Regions from separate parts of the Streptomyces sp. bgisy159 genome, predicted to be linked through region 1. Evidence: riboswitches for the same ligand, from Rfam matches in the RefSeq annotation. Region 1 holds a riboswitch; the other holds the start of a gene.
What was found. Region 1 has a riboswitch for ZMP and ZTP ahead of AC3ET3_RS02240 (glycine hydroxymethyltransferase). Riboswitches for the same ligand answer to the same signal wherever they lie in the genome.
Positions count from the first base shown of each region.

Region 2: linked by a shared signal. The riboswitch ahead of AC3ET3_RS15655 (bifunctional 5,10-methylenetetrahydrofolate dehydrogenase/5,10-methenyltetrahydrofolate cyclohydrolase) and the one ahead of AC3ET3_RS02240 (glycine hydroxymethyltransferase) in region 1 are both predicted to bind ZMP and ZTP.

Region 1 covers NZ_JBYIQX010000002.1:47,518-53,161, forward strand. The annotation lists gene trpS (tryptophan--tRNA ligase) at 1-84, opposite strand, end outside; gene AC3ET3_RS02235 (hypothetical protein) at 267-983, shown strand; gene AC3ET3_RS02240 (glycine hydroxymethyltransferase) at 1,420-2,868, opposite strand; ZMP/ZTP riboswitch at 2,912-3,000, opposite strand; gene AC3ET3_RS02245 (glutathionylspermidine synthase family protein) at 3,146-4,330, opposite strand; gene AC3ET3_RS02250 (hypothetical protein) at 4,346-4,681, opposite strand; gene pdxR (MocR-like pyridoxine biosynthesis transcription factor PdxR) at 4,916-5,644, opposite strand, start outside.
Region 2 covers NZ_JBYIQX010000013.1:120,730-126,373, forward strand. The annotation lists gene AC3ET3_RS15630 (SDR family oxidoreductase) at 1-325, opposite strand, end outside; gene AC3ET3_RS15635 (MBL fold metallo-hydrolase) at 432-1,061, opposite strand; gene AC3ET3_RS15640 (S-(hydroxymethyl)mycothiol dehydrogenase) at 1,061-2,146, opposite strand; gene AC3ET3_RS15645 (hypothetical protein) at 2,359-2,658, opposite strand; gene AC3ET3_RS15650 (nuclear transport factor 2 family protein) at 2,831-3,199, shown strand; ZMP/ZTP riboswitch at 3,276-3,361, shown strand; gene AC3ET3_RS15655 (bifunctional 5,10-methylenetetrahydrofolate dehydrogenase/5,10-methenyltetrahydrofolate cyclohydrolase) at 3,384-4,229, shown strand; gene AC3ET3_RS15660 (VOC family protein) at 4,637-5,005, opposite strand; gene AC3ET3_RS15665 (YncE family protein) at 5,497-5,644, shown strand, end outside.

The DNA of each region.
Region 1 (5,644 bases):
ACGGACGGCGCCGAGGTAGTTGCCGAGGTGGAAGGAGCCTGCGGTGGGCTGGATTCCGGAGAGCACTCTCGGACGACGCTGCATGGCGGAGCCATTCCCCTGAGGGTGGTGGTGGGCGACGGGTGGGCGGTCAGAGGCCATGGTCCTCATTCTCTCAGGTCGCGGCGGCCGATCCGGAACTGGCCGGAAACAGGCGGGAACCGATCCGCCCCCGGCGGTGTAACAAGAGCATGGCGGGTGCCGGGGGGTCCAGGGGAGGAACGGGTATGAGCGGGAGACGACGGGGGCCGGTGCGGGCGCGGGGCAGGGGGCTCGTGCCGGGCACGGTGGTGGCGCTGGTGGCCGGCTCGGCGCTGCTGGGGCTGCCTGCGGGCGAGGCGGTCGCACGGCCGCCCCAGCCGGACGCCCCCGATGTGGCGGTGGTGACGCGGGGTGACACGGGCCGGACGACGACCCTGCGGTCCGGCGAACCGGATTTCACGCGGCTGTGGCAGCTGCTGCAGCCCACGTACACGGGGACGACGCCGGTGTCACGGGCGTGGGACGAGGGTCGCTACCCCGCGGTCCGGGCGACGGTGGTGTGGGGGCTGACCGGGGTCGGGGGGTGGCCGCGGACCAGCCGGCCGCCGGGTGGTGACGTGGCGCTGGAGCGGCAGGACCAGGTGTTCCTGGCCGAGGACGGCACCCCGTGGGTGCGGTCGGATCCCGCGCCGGAGGTGGCGGACGACGACATCCGCTGGCACCGGGCGTCCCGTGCGGCCTTCGACCGGCTGGAGCGGTCGGGGCTGCTGGGCGCGGAGCGGGCGCGGCCGACGGCGCAGACCGGGTCCGGGCGCACGGGCGCGCTGCGGTGGGCCGTGCCCGGGCTGGCGGTGGGTGTGCTGCTCGGCGCCGCGGGCACGGCGCTGATCCGCCGTGCGGCACTCCTGCGGGACTCGGGACCGCCGCACGGTGAACCGCGACAGGAGCTGATCGACCTCTGATCCGGGCCGGTGACCCGGATCGGTGGCCGGGATCGGTGGCCGGGATCGGTGGCCAGGGTCCGGGGCCGGGATCGGTATCCGGGATCGGTGGCCAGGGTTGGTGACCGGGGCCGGTGACCGGGATCGGTGGCCAGGGTTGGTGACCGGGGCCGGAGGCCGGGGCCGGTGACCCGGAGCTTGGCCCGGTGTCCGGCCCAGGGCTCTGCCCCGGGTGCCCGGTCCGGAGTTCTGACTCGGCCCCGGTCCGGGCTCTGACCGGCACGTCCGGCCAGTGCTCTGACCGGCACCTCCGGCCGGCGCTCCGACCGGCGCGTCCGGCCCGTGGGCTTCCGGCGCGTCCCGTCCGGCACGGCCGACCCGGGGCGGCCCGTGCGGCCTACAGACCGGCCGCCGTCGTGACCCCGGCCGGTCCGCCGGGGTCCGCCCGGGCCCGGGGTCAGCCCAGGTCGATCTCCGGGTACAGCGGGAAACCGGCGACGAGGTCGGTGGCCCGGCGGGAGATCTCGTCCGCGATCTTGGGGTCGAGGACGTGGGCGGCCTTGGACGGGGTGCCCTTGGCCGTGGTGCCCGCCTCGGTGGTGGTGAGGACGCGGTCGATCAGGCCGGCCACCTCGTCCATCTCCGCCGTGCCCAGGCCGCGCGTCGTCAGCGCGGGCGTGCCGACGCGGATGCCGGAGGTGTACCAGGCGCCGTTGGGGTCGGCGGGGATGGCGTTGCGGTTGGTGACGATGCCGGATTCCAGCAGCGCGGCCTCGGCCTGGCGGCCGGTGAGACCGTAGGACGTGGCCACGTCGATCAGGTTGAGGTGGTTGTCGGTGCCGCCGGTCACCAGGGTGGCGCCCCGGCGCGTGAGCCCCTCGGCGAGGGCGCGGGAGTTGTCGACGATGCGCTGGGCGTAGTCGCGGAAGGACTCCTGCCGCGCCTCGGCCAGAGCGACCGCCTTGGCGGCCATGACGTGCGGCAGCGGGCCGCCGAGGACCATCGGGCAGCCGCGGTCGACCTGGTCCTTGAGGGAGTCGTCGCACAGGACCATGCCGCCGCGCGGGCCGCGCAGCGACTTGTGGGTGGTGGTGGTGACGATCTGGGCGTGCGGGACCGGGTCGAAGTCGCCGGTGAGGACCTTGCCCGCGACCAGGCCGGCGAAGTGCGCCATGTCGACCATCAGCGTGGCGCCGACCTCGTCGGCGATCTCCCGCATGATCCGGAAGTTCACCAGCCGGGGGTACGCGGAGTAGCCGGCGACGATGATGAGCGGCTTGAACTCGCGGGCCTGGGCGCGCAGTGCCTCGTAGTCGATGAGGCCGGTGGCCGGGTCGGTGCCGTAGGAGCGCTGGTCGAACATCTTGCCGGAGATGTTCGGGCGGAAGCCGTGGGTGAGGTGGCCGCCGGCGTCCAGGGACATGCCGAGCATGCGCTGGTTGCCGAAGGCTCGGCGCAGCTCGGCCCAGTCGGCCTCGGAGAGGTCGTTGATCTGGCGGACGCCGGTCTTCTGGAGGAAGGGCGCCTCGACGCGGTCGGCGAGGACGGCCCAGAAGGCGACCAGGTTGGCGTCGATGCCGGAGTGCGGCTGGACGTAGGCGTGGCGGGCGCCGAAGAGTTCGCGGGCGTGCTCGGCGGCGAGGGACTCGACGGTGTCGACGTTGCGGCAGCCGGCGTAGAAGCGGCGGCCGACGGTGCCCTCGGCGTACTTGTCGCTGAACCAGTTGCCCATGGCCAGGAGCGTGGCCGGGGAGGCGTAGTTCTCGGAGGCGATCAGCTTGAGCATCTCGCGCTGGTCGGCGACCTCCTGGCCGATGGCGTCGGCGACCCGCGGCTCGACGGCGCGGATCACGTCCAGGGCGGCGCGGAAGGCGGTGGACTCGGTGGACGGGTGCTGGTCTGGCATGTCGTCGGCCTCCGGGTGGCGTGGCGGGTGTCGGTCACGATGCTCGGCTGGCCCAGGCGCACGGCACTTGATCACTCAGGGCCGCTCCCCGATGGTCCGTCCCATCCCAGCGCGCCAGTCACGGCCCGTCGTCAGCCTACCCGTCGCCCCCGGTGGCCAGGGCCGCCGGTCCACCATGCGGGCGACCGAGCGACCGGGGCGCGACAGGTCCTGGACGCTGCCGCGAGCAGCCCCCCGGGCCCCGGGCCCCTGGTCCCTGACCCCTGGTCCCTCACCGCTAGAGGATCACGTGCGGGAGGAAGCGGGCGTACTCGTCGGTGATCAGGCCGGCGGATTCGCGGATGCCGAGGCCGGCGGACTCGTCGCCGACGACCCAGGCGCCGAGGACGACGTGGTTGCCGTCGAAGGCGGGGAGGGGAGCGAGTCCCTGGTAGCAGCAGGCTTCGTCGCGGACGACCGGGTCGGCACCCGGCGGGTGGACGGTGACACCGGCGCCCTCCCGGCCCAGCAGCGGCTTGGCGACGTAGCCGCCGGTGGCGGCGAGCTCGCGGGGGCCGTCGAGGTGGGCCGGCAGCAGGTTGGGGTGGCCGGGGTGGAGTTCCCAGAGGACGGCGAGCAGGGCCTTGTTGCTGAGCAGCATCTTCCAGGCGGGCTCGATCCACAGGGTGCTGCCGGTGCCGCCGCCGTTGTCCAGGGTGTCGAGGACGTGGTCGGCGAACCGGTCCTGGGTCATCCACTCCCAGGGGTAGAGCTTGAAGCAGCTGCGGATGAAGCGGAGCCGGTTGTCGACGAACCGTTCCGCGAGGGGGTCCCAGCCGATCTCCTCCATGGAGATCCAGTCGGTGTCCAGGCCGGCCTGCTCGGCGGTCTCCTTGAGGTAGGCGACCGTCATCAGGTCCTCGCCGAGTTCGTCCGCGGCGGAGTGCGCGAAGTAGAGCGGGCTGCCGGGCGGGAGGAGGGGGGCCTGCCGCTTCCAGGCGGCGACGAGGCGTTCGTGGAGGGAGTTCCACTGGTCGGCGCCCGGGAAGCGTTCCTCCATCCAGAACCACTGGGGGCTCGCGGCCTCCACCAGGGAGGTGGGGGTGTCGGCGTTGTACTCCAGCAGTTTGGCGGGGCCGGTGCCGTCGTAGCGCAGGTCGAATCGGCCGTACACGGACGGGAGTTCGGCGCGCCGGTGCCAGGCCTCGGCGACCGCTGCGGCGACGCGCGGGTCGGTGATGCCGAGGTCGGCGAAGCGGCCGGTGGTGACGATGTGGTCGGCGGCGGCGAGGCACATGCGGTGCAGTTCCTCGACGGTCTCCTCCAGCGCCTCGACCTCGTCGAGGGAGAAGACGTAGTACGCGCTCTCGTCCCAGTAGGGGCGCAGGTTGCCGTCGGGGTGGCGGGTGAGCGGGTAGATCAGGCCCTGTTCCTCGACGGTCCGCTGCCAGCCGGGGCGCGGTCGTACGGTGCGGCGTTCCATGCGCGGGTCTCCGGCTCAGCCGCCGTAGCTGCCGGAGCCGCCGCCGAATCCGTCGCGGTCGACTCCGCTGCCGCCGCTCGACGAACTGCCGGAGCCCTTGCCGGGCTTGGTGAAGGAGCCGCCCCAGACCCAGCCGTCGTCCTTCTTGCCGCCGTAGTACCAGCTGTCGGTGCCGGTCTTGCAGTTCCGGTCGGAGGTCACCTTGTAACCGCGGCCGACCTGGTAGCTGTTGCGGTCGACGCAGCGCTTGTCGGGGGCCGAGGAGCAGGCAGTGAGGGCGGTCGCGAGCAGCCCCACGCCGCCGAGTACGACCGTGCCGGACCTGAAACGCCTGCGTGCCTGTTCCGCCATGTCCCCGTCTCCCCGTTGTCCCGCGGGGGCTGCCCCGCGCGCTGTCCTCGCGCCGTCGTCGCGCTGTCGTCGCATCGTCGCGCTGTTGTCGCGTTCCCCCGCGCCGTGCTCGCGCCGTCTTCGCGCGGCGTTGTGCGGCGTTGTGCGGCGGTGCGCGTGGGTACTGTCCGAGGTCAGCCTAGAGATCGCCGGTACTCCCCGTACGAGCGGCCCCCGCCCCCGCCGCCAGATCCGTCACGGCAGTACGCGGCACAACGCCTCCAGCGCGCCCGGCCAGGCCCGGTCCGAGGGCGCCCCGTAGCCGACCACCACGGCGTCCGCCGGCTCGGTCGTGGCGGCCGGGTGACGGAACCAGGACAGGCCCGTCAGGGCCAGGCCCTGCCACGCGGCGGCCCGCACCACCGACTCCTCGGTGCCGGGCGGGAGCCGGAGCACGGCGTGCAGCCCGGCGGCCATCCCGGTGACCCGGACGTCGGGCGACTGGGCGGCGACGGCCTCGACGAGGGCGTCCCGGCGCCGCCGGTACCGCAGGCGGCAGGCGCGCACATGGCGGTCGTAGGCGCCGGAGGTGATGAACTCGGCGAGAGTCAACTGGTCGAGGACGCCGGTGGAGCGGGCTGCGGCGAGCCGGGTGATCCCGGGGGTGAGCGCGGGCGGCAGCACCAGCCAGCCCAGCCGCAGCCCGGGGGCGAGCGACTTGCTGGCGGTGCCGAGGTGCACGACGTGGTCGGGGTCGAGGTCCTGGAGGGCGCCGACGGGCTGCCGGGCGTCGTAGCGGAACTCCCCGTCGTAGTCGTCCTCCAGGACCAGCCCGCCGGTACGCCGCGCCCGGTCCACGACGGCGGCGCGCCGCTCGGCCCGCAGGGCGCCCCCGAGCGGGAACTGATGGGCGGGCGTCAGCAGCACCGCCCCGCCGGCCGGCAGCTCCGCCACGCGTGTGCCGTGTTCGTCCTGCGGCAGCGG
Region 2 (5,644 bases), on a different contig from region 1:
AGAGGTGTTCGCCGCCCCAGATGTCGTTGACGAGGACGTCGAGTGCGCCCTGTTCCTCGTCGATGCGGGCGATCAGCGCGCGCACCTGGTCGGGTTCGAGGTGGTCGGTGGCTACGGCTACGCCCCGGCCGCCGGCCCGGGTCACCAGGTCGGCGGTGTCCTCGATGGTCTCGGGGCGGTCGTACTCCGAGCGACGCGTTCGGGTGGTGCGGCCGGTGACGTAGACGGTGGCGCCGGCCGCGCCCAGTTCCACGGCGATCCCGCGGCCCGCGCCGCGGGTCGCCCCGGCCACCAGTGCCACCTTGCCGTCGAGCGGTCCTGACATGTCCTGCTGCCTCCCGGTCCCTTGTCTGCGGTGTCCCCTCAGGGTGGCGTGGAAACCGGACACCTTCTGTCGCCGTTTCCGGAGGGACACCGGACGGGCGGACCGCTCAGTGCCCGCGCCGCTCCCACTCCGCCAGGTGGGGAGCCTCGGCGCCGATGGTGGTGGAGTCGCCGTGGCCGGTGAGCACCTTGGTGCCGGCCGGCAGGGTGAGCAGCCGGTCGCGGATCGAGGCGACGATCGTCGGGAAGTGCGAGTACGACCGTCCGGTGGCCCCGGGGCCGCCCCGGAAGAGGGTGTCGCCGGTGAAGACGACACCGAGCCCGGGGTCGTGGAGGCACACCGCGCCGGGAGCGTGGCCGGGGGTGTGCAGGACGGTCAGGTCGGCGCCGCCGGCCTCGATGACCTGACCGTCGACGAGGTGCCCGTCGGGCTCGCGGTGGGGGTGAGTGAGCCTCCACAGCGGCAGGTCGTCGGGGTGCAGCCAGATGGTGGCGCCGGTGAGTTCGGCCAGCGCGGGGGCGGCGTCGATGTGGTCGTTGTGGGCGTGGGTGCAGACGATGGCGGTCAGCCGGCGGTCGCCGACGGCCTCGGCGACGGCACGGGCGTCGTGGGCGGCGTCGATGACGATCGCCTCGTGGTCGTCTCCGACGATCCACACGTTGTTCTCGACGTCCCAGCTGCCGCCGTCGAGGGTGAACCGGCCTGAGGTGACGAGGCGTTCGACGCGGGCGCCCATCACAGCACCACCACCGAGCGCAGCACGTCGCCGTGGTGCATCCGCTCGAACGCCTGCTCCACCTGGTCCAGCCCGACGGTCTCGGTGACGAACGCGTCGAGCGGCAGGCGGCCCTGCAGGTGCAGGTCGATCAGCATGGGGAAGTCGCGGGAGGGCAGGCAGTCGCCGTACCAGGAGGATTTCAGCGCCCCGCCCCGGCCGAAGACGTCCAGCAGCGGCAGTTCCAGCTTCATCTCCGGCGTGGGCACGCCGACGAGGACGACCGTGCCGGCCAGGTCCCGGGCGTAGAACGCCTGCCGGTAGGTCTCGGGGCGGCCGACCGCCTCGATGACCACGTCGGCGCCGAAACCGCCGGTCAGTTCGCGGATCGCCTCGACGGGATCGGTCTGCTCGGCGTTGACGGTGTGGGTGGCGCCGAGGGTACGGGCGGTGTCGAGCTTGCGGTCGTCGAGGTCGACGGCGATGACGCGGGCGGCGCTGGCCAGGTGCGCTCCGGCGACGGCCGCGCCGCCGACGCCGCCGCAGCCGATGACGGCGACGGAGTCACCGCGGCCCACGCCGCCGGTGTTGATCGCGGCGCCGATGCCGGCCATGACTCCGCAGCCGAGCAGTCCGGCCACCGCCGGGGAGACCGCGGGGTCGACCTTGGTGCACTGGCCGGCGGCCACCAGGGTCTTCTCGGCGAACGCACCGATGCCGAGGGCGGGCGAGAGCTCGGTGCCGTCGGTGAGGGTCATCTTCCGGGCGGCGTTGTGCGTGGCGAAGCAGTACCAGGGGCGGCCGCGCAGACAGGCCCGGCAGTTCCCGCACACCGCACGCCAGTTGAGGACCACGAAGTCGCCGGGCGCCACGTCGGTGACGTTCTCGCCGACCGACTCGACGACGCCCGCCGCCTCGTGGCCGAGCAGGAAGGGGAAGTCGTCGTTGATGCCGCCCTGTTTGTAGTGCAGATCGGTGTGGCAGACGCCGCACGCCTGCACCCGCACCACGGCCTCGCCGGGTCCGGGGTCAGGTACGACGACGGTCTCCACCCGTACCGGTTCGTTCTTGCCCGGTGCGATCACGCCGCGCACTTCCTGCGCCATCAGGCTGCCCCTTCCGTCGCGGATTGCTGTCCCTGCGACGACCCTAGACGCCGCTGATCGCCGAGGGGACCATCACGGCCGTCCGCCTGCGGGGGCGGCCCGGGCCCTGGGCGTATCGCCCCGCGACCTCGTACGGACGGAGGAGCGGAGCGGCGTCGGACGCTGAGAGGGGCCGCCCGGCCGGACGGCCCCTGGGGCGGTGCGGGCGGCGGTCAGGCCTGGACGGCGGGGAGCAGCCCGGTGACGGGGGCGACCAGGTCGGTGACCTGGTGGAGCTCGTTGAGCCGGTTCAGCTCGTTCACCTTGTTCAGCTCGGCCAGCTGGCGGGACACGCGGGGCATGTCGTCCCGGTGCTCGGCGGGGATGTCGCTGACGGCGAGCGAGTCCAGCGTGGCGATCGGGTTGATCTGGCCGGTTTCCGGGGCGCCGGCCGCGTTCGCCATCGGCGCGCCGAGGCCCGTGGCCCCGACGGCGAGACAGGCGGCGGCGACGATGCGTCGAGTGGAGATCATGCCCTCAGCAACGCGCGGAGGCCTGCCGCGGACACGGCCGGGCCGCACCGCTCACCCGTGAGGCGCACAGGCGGCCCTGCGCTTGCCGACCCGGTCGGGGCGGAGGACGCTCGGAGGTGAGGGTCACGCGGCATGTCTCCGCTCGGTCCGCGGCCCTCTCAGGGAGGTCACCATGGGCACCGCGACGGGCTCCAGCTTCGACAGCGAGACGCTGCGCAGGGCTGTGGAGGGAAACACCGGCAACAACCTGCTGTCGCTGTACGCCGACGACGCGGAGCTGCGCATCGTCGACCGCAACAGCCAGCCGAGCCACCCCACAGTGCTGCACGGCCGGGGTGAGATCGCCCGGATGCTCGACGACGTGTACAGCCGCGACATGACGCACCGGATGGAGGGGTGTGTGGTCCAGGGCGACCGGGCCGCCTACAGCGAGTCGTGCGAGTACGCGGACGGCGTCCGGGTCCTGTCGGAGTCGATGATCACACTGCGGGACGGCAAGATCGCCCAGCAGATCATGATCCAGGCGTGGGACGAGGAGTAGCCGAACGAGGAGGGCCGGTCGTCCGGGCCCGGGTCGCCCGTCCGGCGATCCGGGCCTTCTCACGTGCCGCTATCCTGTTCGAGGCCGTGACTGGCGCTGAGGTGGAGCACCACCGGGGAGCGGCCGGACAGACATCCGATGCCGTGCGCCTGGGCGACAAGCTCGACCAGCTCAGGAGTGGATCATGTCTCAGGCCCGGCTCATGGACGGCACCGCGCTCGCCCGCCGCATCGTCGAGGAGACCGCGAAGAAGGCGGCCGACCTCACCGGCCGCACCGGTACGACGCCCTGTCTGGCGACCGTCCTGGTCGGCGAGGACCCCGCGTCCGTCACCTACGTGCGGATGAAGCAGAACCGCTGCCGCAAGGCCGGCATCGGCTCGCGGCACGTGGCGCTGCCCGCCGCCACGACCACCGAGGAACTGGTGGACACGCTGGGCGCGTTGTCCGACGACCCGACCGTGCACGGCATCCTGCTGCAGCACCCGGTGGGCGACCACATCGACGAGCGGGCCGCGTTCGAGGCGATCGCTCCGCACAAGGACGTCGACGGGGTGACCTTCGCGTCGTTCGCGGCGATGAGCTTCGGCCTGCCGGGCTTCGTGTCCTGCACCCCGGGCGGCATCATGCGGCTCCTCGACGAGTACGACGTCGACCCGGCCGGCAAGCGAGCGGTGGTCGTGGGCCGCAGCGCCATCCTCGGCAAGCCGGCGGGCATGCTGCTGCTGGCCCGGGACGCCACCGTGACGTACTGCCACTCCCGCACCCGGGACCTGTCGGCGGCGGTGCGCGAGGCGGACATCGTGGTCGCCGCCGTGGGCCGTCCCGGGCTGATCACGGGCCGCGACCTCAAGCCGGGCGCGGTCGTGCTCGACGCCGGATACAACCCGGGCAACGTCGGCGACGTCGACTTCGACTCGGCCGTCGAACGGGCCTCACTGATCACGCCGGTACCGGGCGGCGTCGGCCCGATGACCATCGCCGTGCTGCTGGAACAGACGGTGCAGGCGGCGGTCCGGCAGCTCGGGTGAGCCGGCGGGCTCCGGCGCGCGGGGTGCGCAGAGGTCGGAGTATGTCGGGCAGACCCGGGGGGCCGGCATCATCCCCGCCCCCCGACCGGCCTCACGCCGGGCCCGGATGCCACCGCCACGCCGCAGCCCGCTCCACACGTCCGTCCCGGCTGTCGCGGGTGGGGGACCGCCGTCTCGACGCACCGCCCCGGTGCGCGGGTGGATCTCCACCGGAGCCAGGGCGGTTCACCACCTCGCCGATTCTCTGCGTGGCGGTCCGACGGCGATACGGTCCGCGTGGCGGGCGCCGGCGACCTGCAGGATCGCGCCCCTTGTCCTGGCCGTGCTGCGGCACGACCCGCGCTTGGCGGCCGACGGCGACGACGTGTCCGTCACCAGCGTCCGGCGCCCGGGTGACGAGAACGGCGTCACTGGGCCGGGATCGGCTGGGTGAGGTTCACCGGATTACCGTCGGGGTCCTGGATGTGGGCGACGCGCTGTCCCCACGGCATGTCGTTGGGGCCACCGCTGACCGAGCCGCCCAAGGCTGTCACCCGGGCCAGCGTCTCATCGACGTCGTCGACACAGATGCTGAGCAGGATTCGCGACGACTCCCGGTCCCCGGGGTTCGCCTTGGCCACCAGCCCGAGGTCGGTGTCGCCGATGCGCAGGCCGAGGTAGAAGACCGGGCCTTCCTCCGGTACCCGGAAGATCTCCTCGGCGTCGAACAGTTGCGTGTAGAAGGCGAGCAGGACGTCGTGGTCGGCGGTCAGGATGACTGGCTGGATGGTGGACATGGCACCCCTGTCGAGAACGGTCGTATCGCCGGGTAGACCGTTCGAGGACGGTGAACTCATCGGCCACCGCGCTGCCGGAAGAACTGCACCCCGCACCGCCGAGACGGTTCAGCTTCGGTGACGACCGCTCGGCCGGCTGCTCGCTGCCGTGGCCTGAAGCGCCGGCGCAGGTCCTTGTGCAGGACCAGGTACGGCAGCCCGGCCCCGGCCGGTCGTTGAAGGCTCAAGTCGGCTCGCGGGGAGACTTGGACTGGTCGCGCTGCGCGATCCTCCACGACAGCCAAGCGCTCGAACCACTCGTGCGGGGCACCCCGCCCATCCGCCCCCGCCATGTCGGTCACGGATCGATTTTGTCGTGTCCGCAGTCTTGTGGCGGAGGGCACCCCTTCCTTACTTTCCAGTAAATCCGCGTGAACGCAGCCGTGTTCAGTGACGGAAGAGCCGTACCGCCTTGCCCCCACACACCATCGCCCGCAGAGGAGGGAGCCCGCATGCCTGCCTTCAGACCCAGGTACCTGCGCTCCGTAGCCGCCGCCCTCGTCCTGACCGCCGCCGTCCCCGCGACCTCGGCCGGCGCCGCGTCCGACTCCGGTGCCGGCTCCGCCGGCGGCCTGCGGGAGGTGATGTTCGTGGGCAACA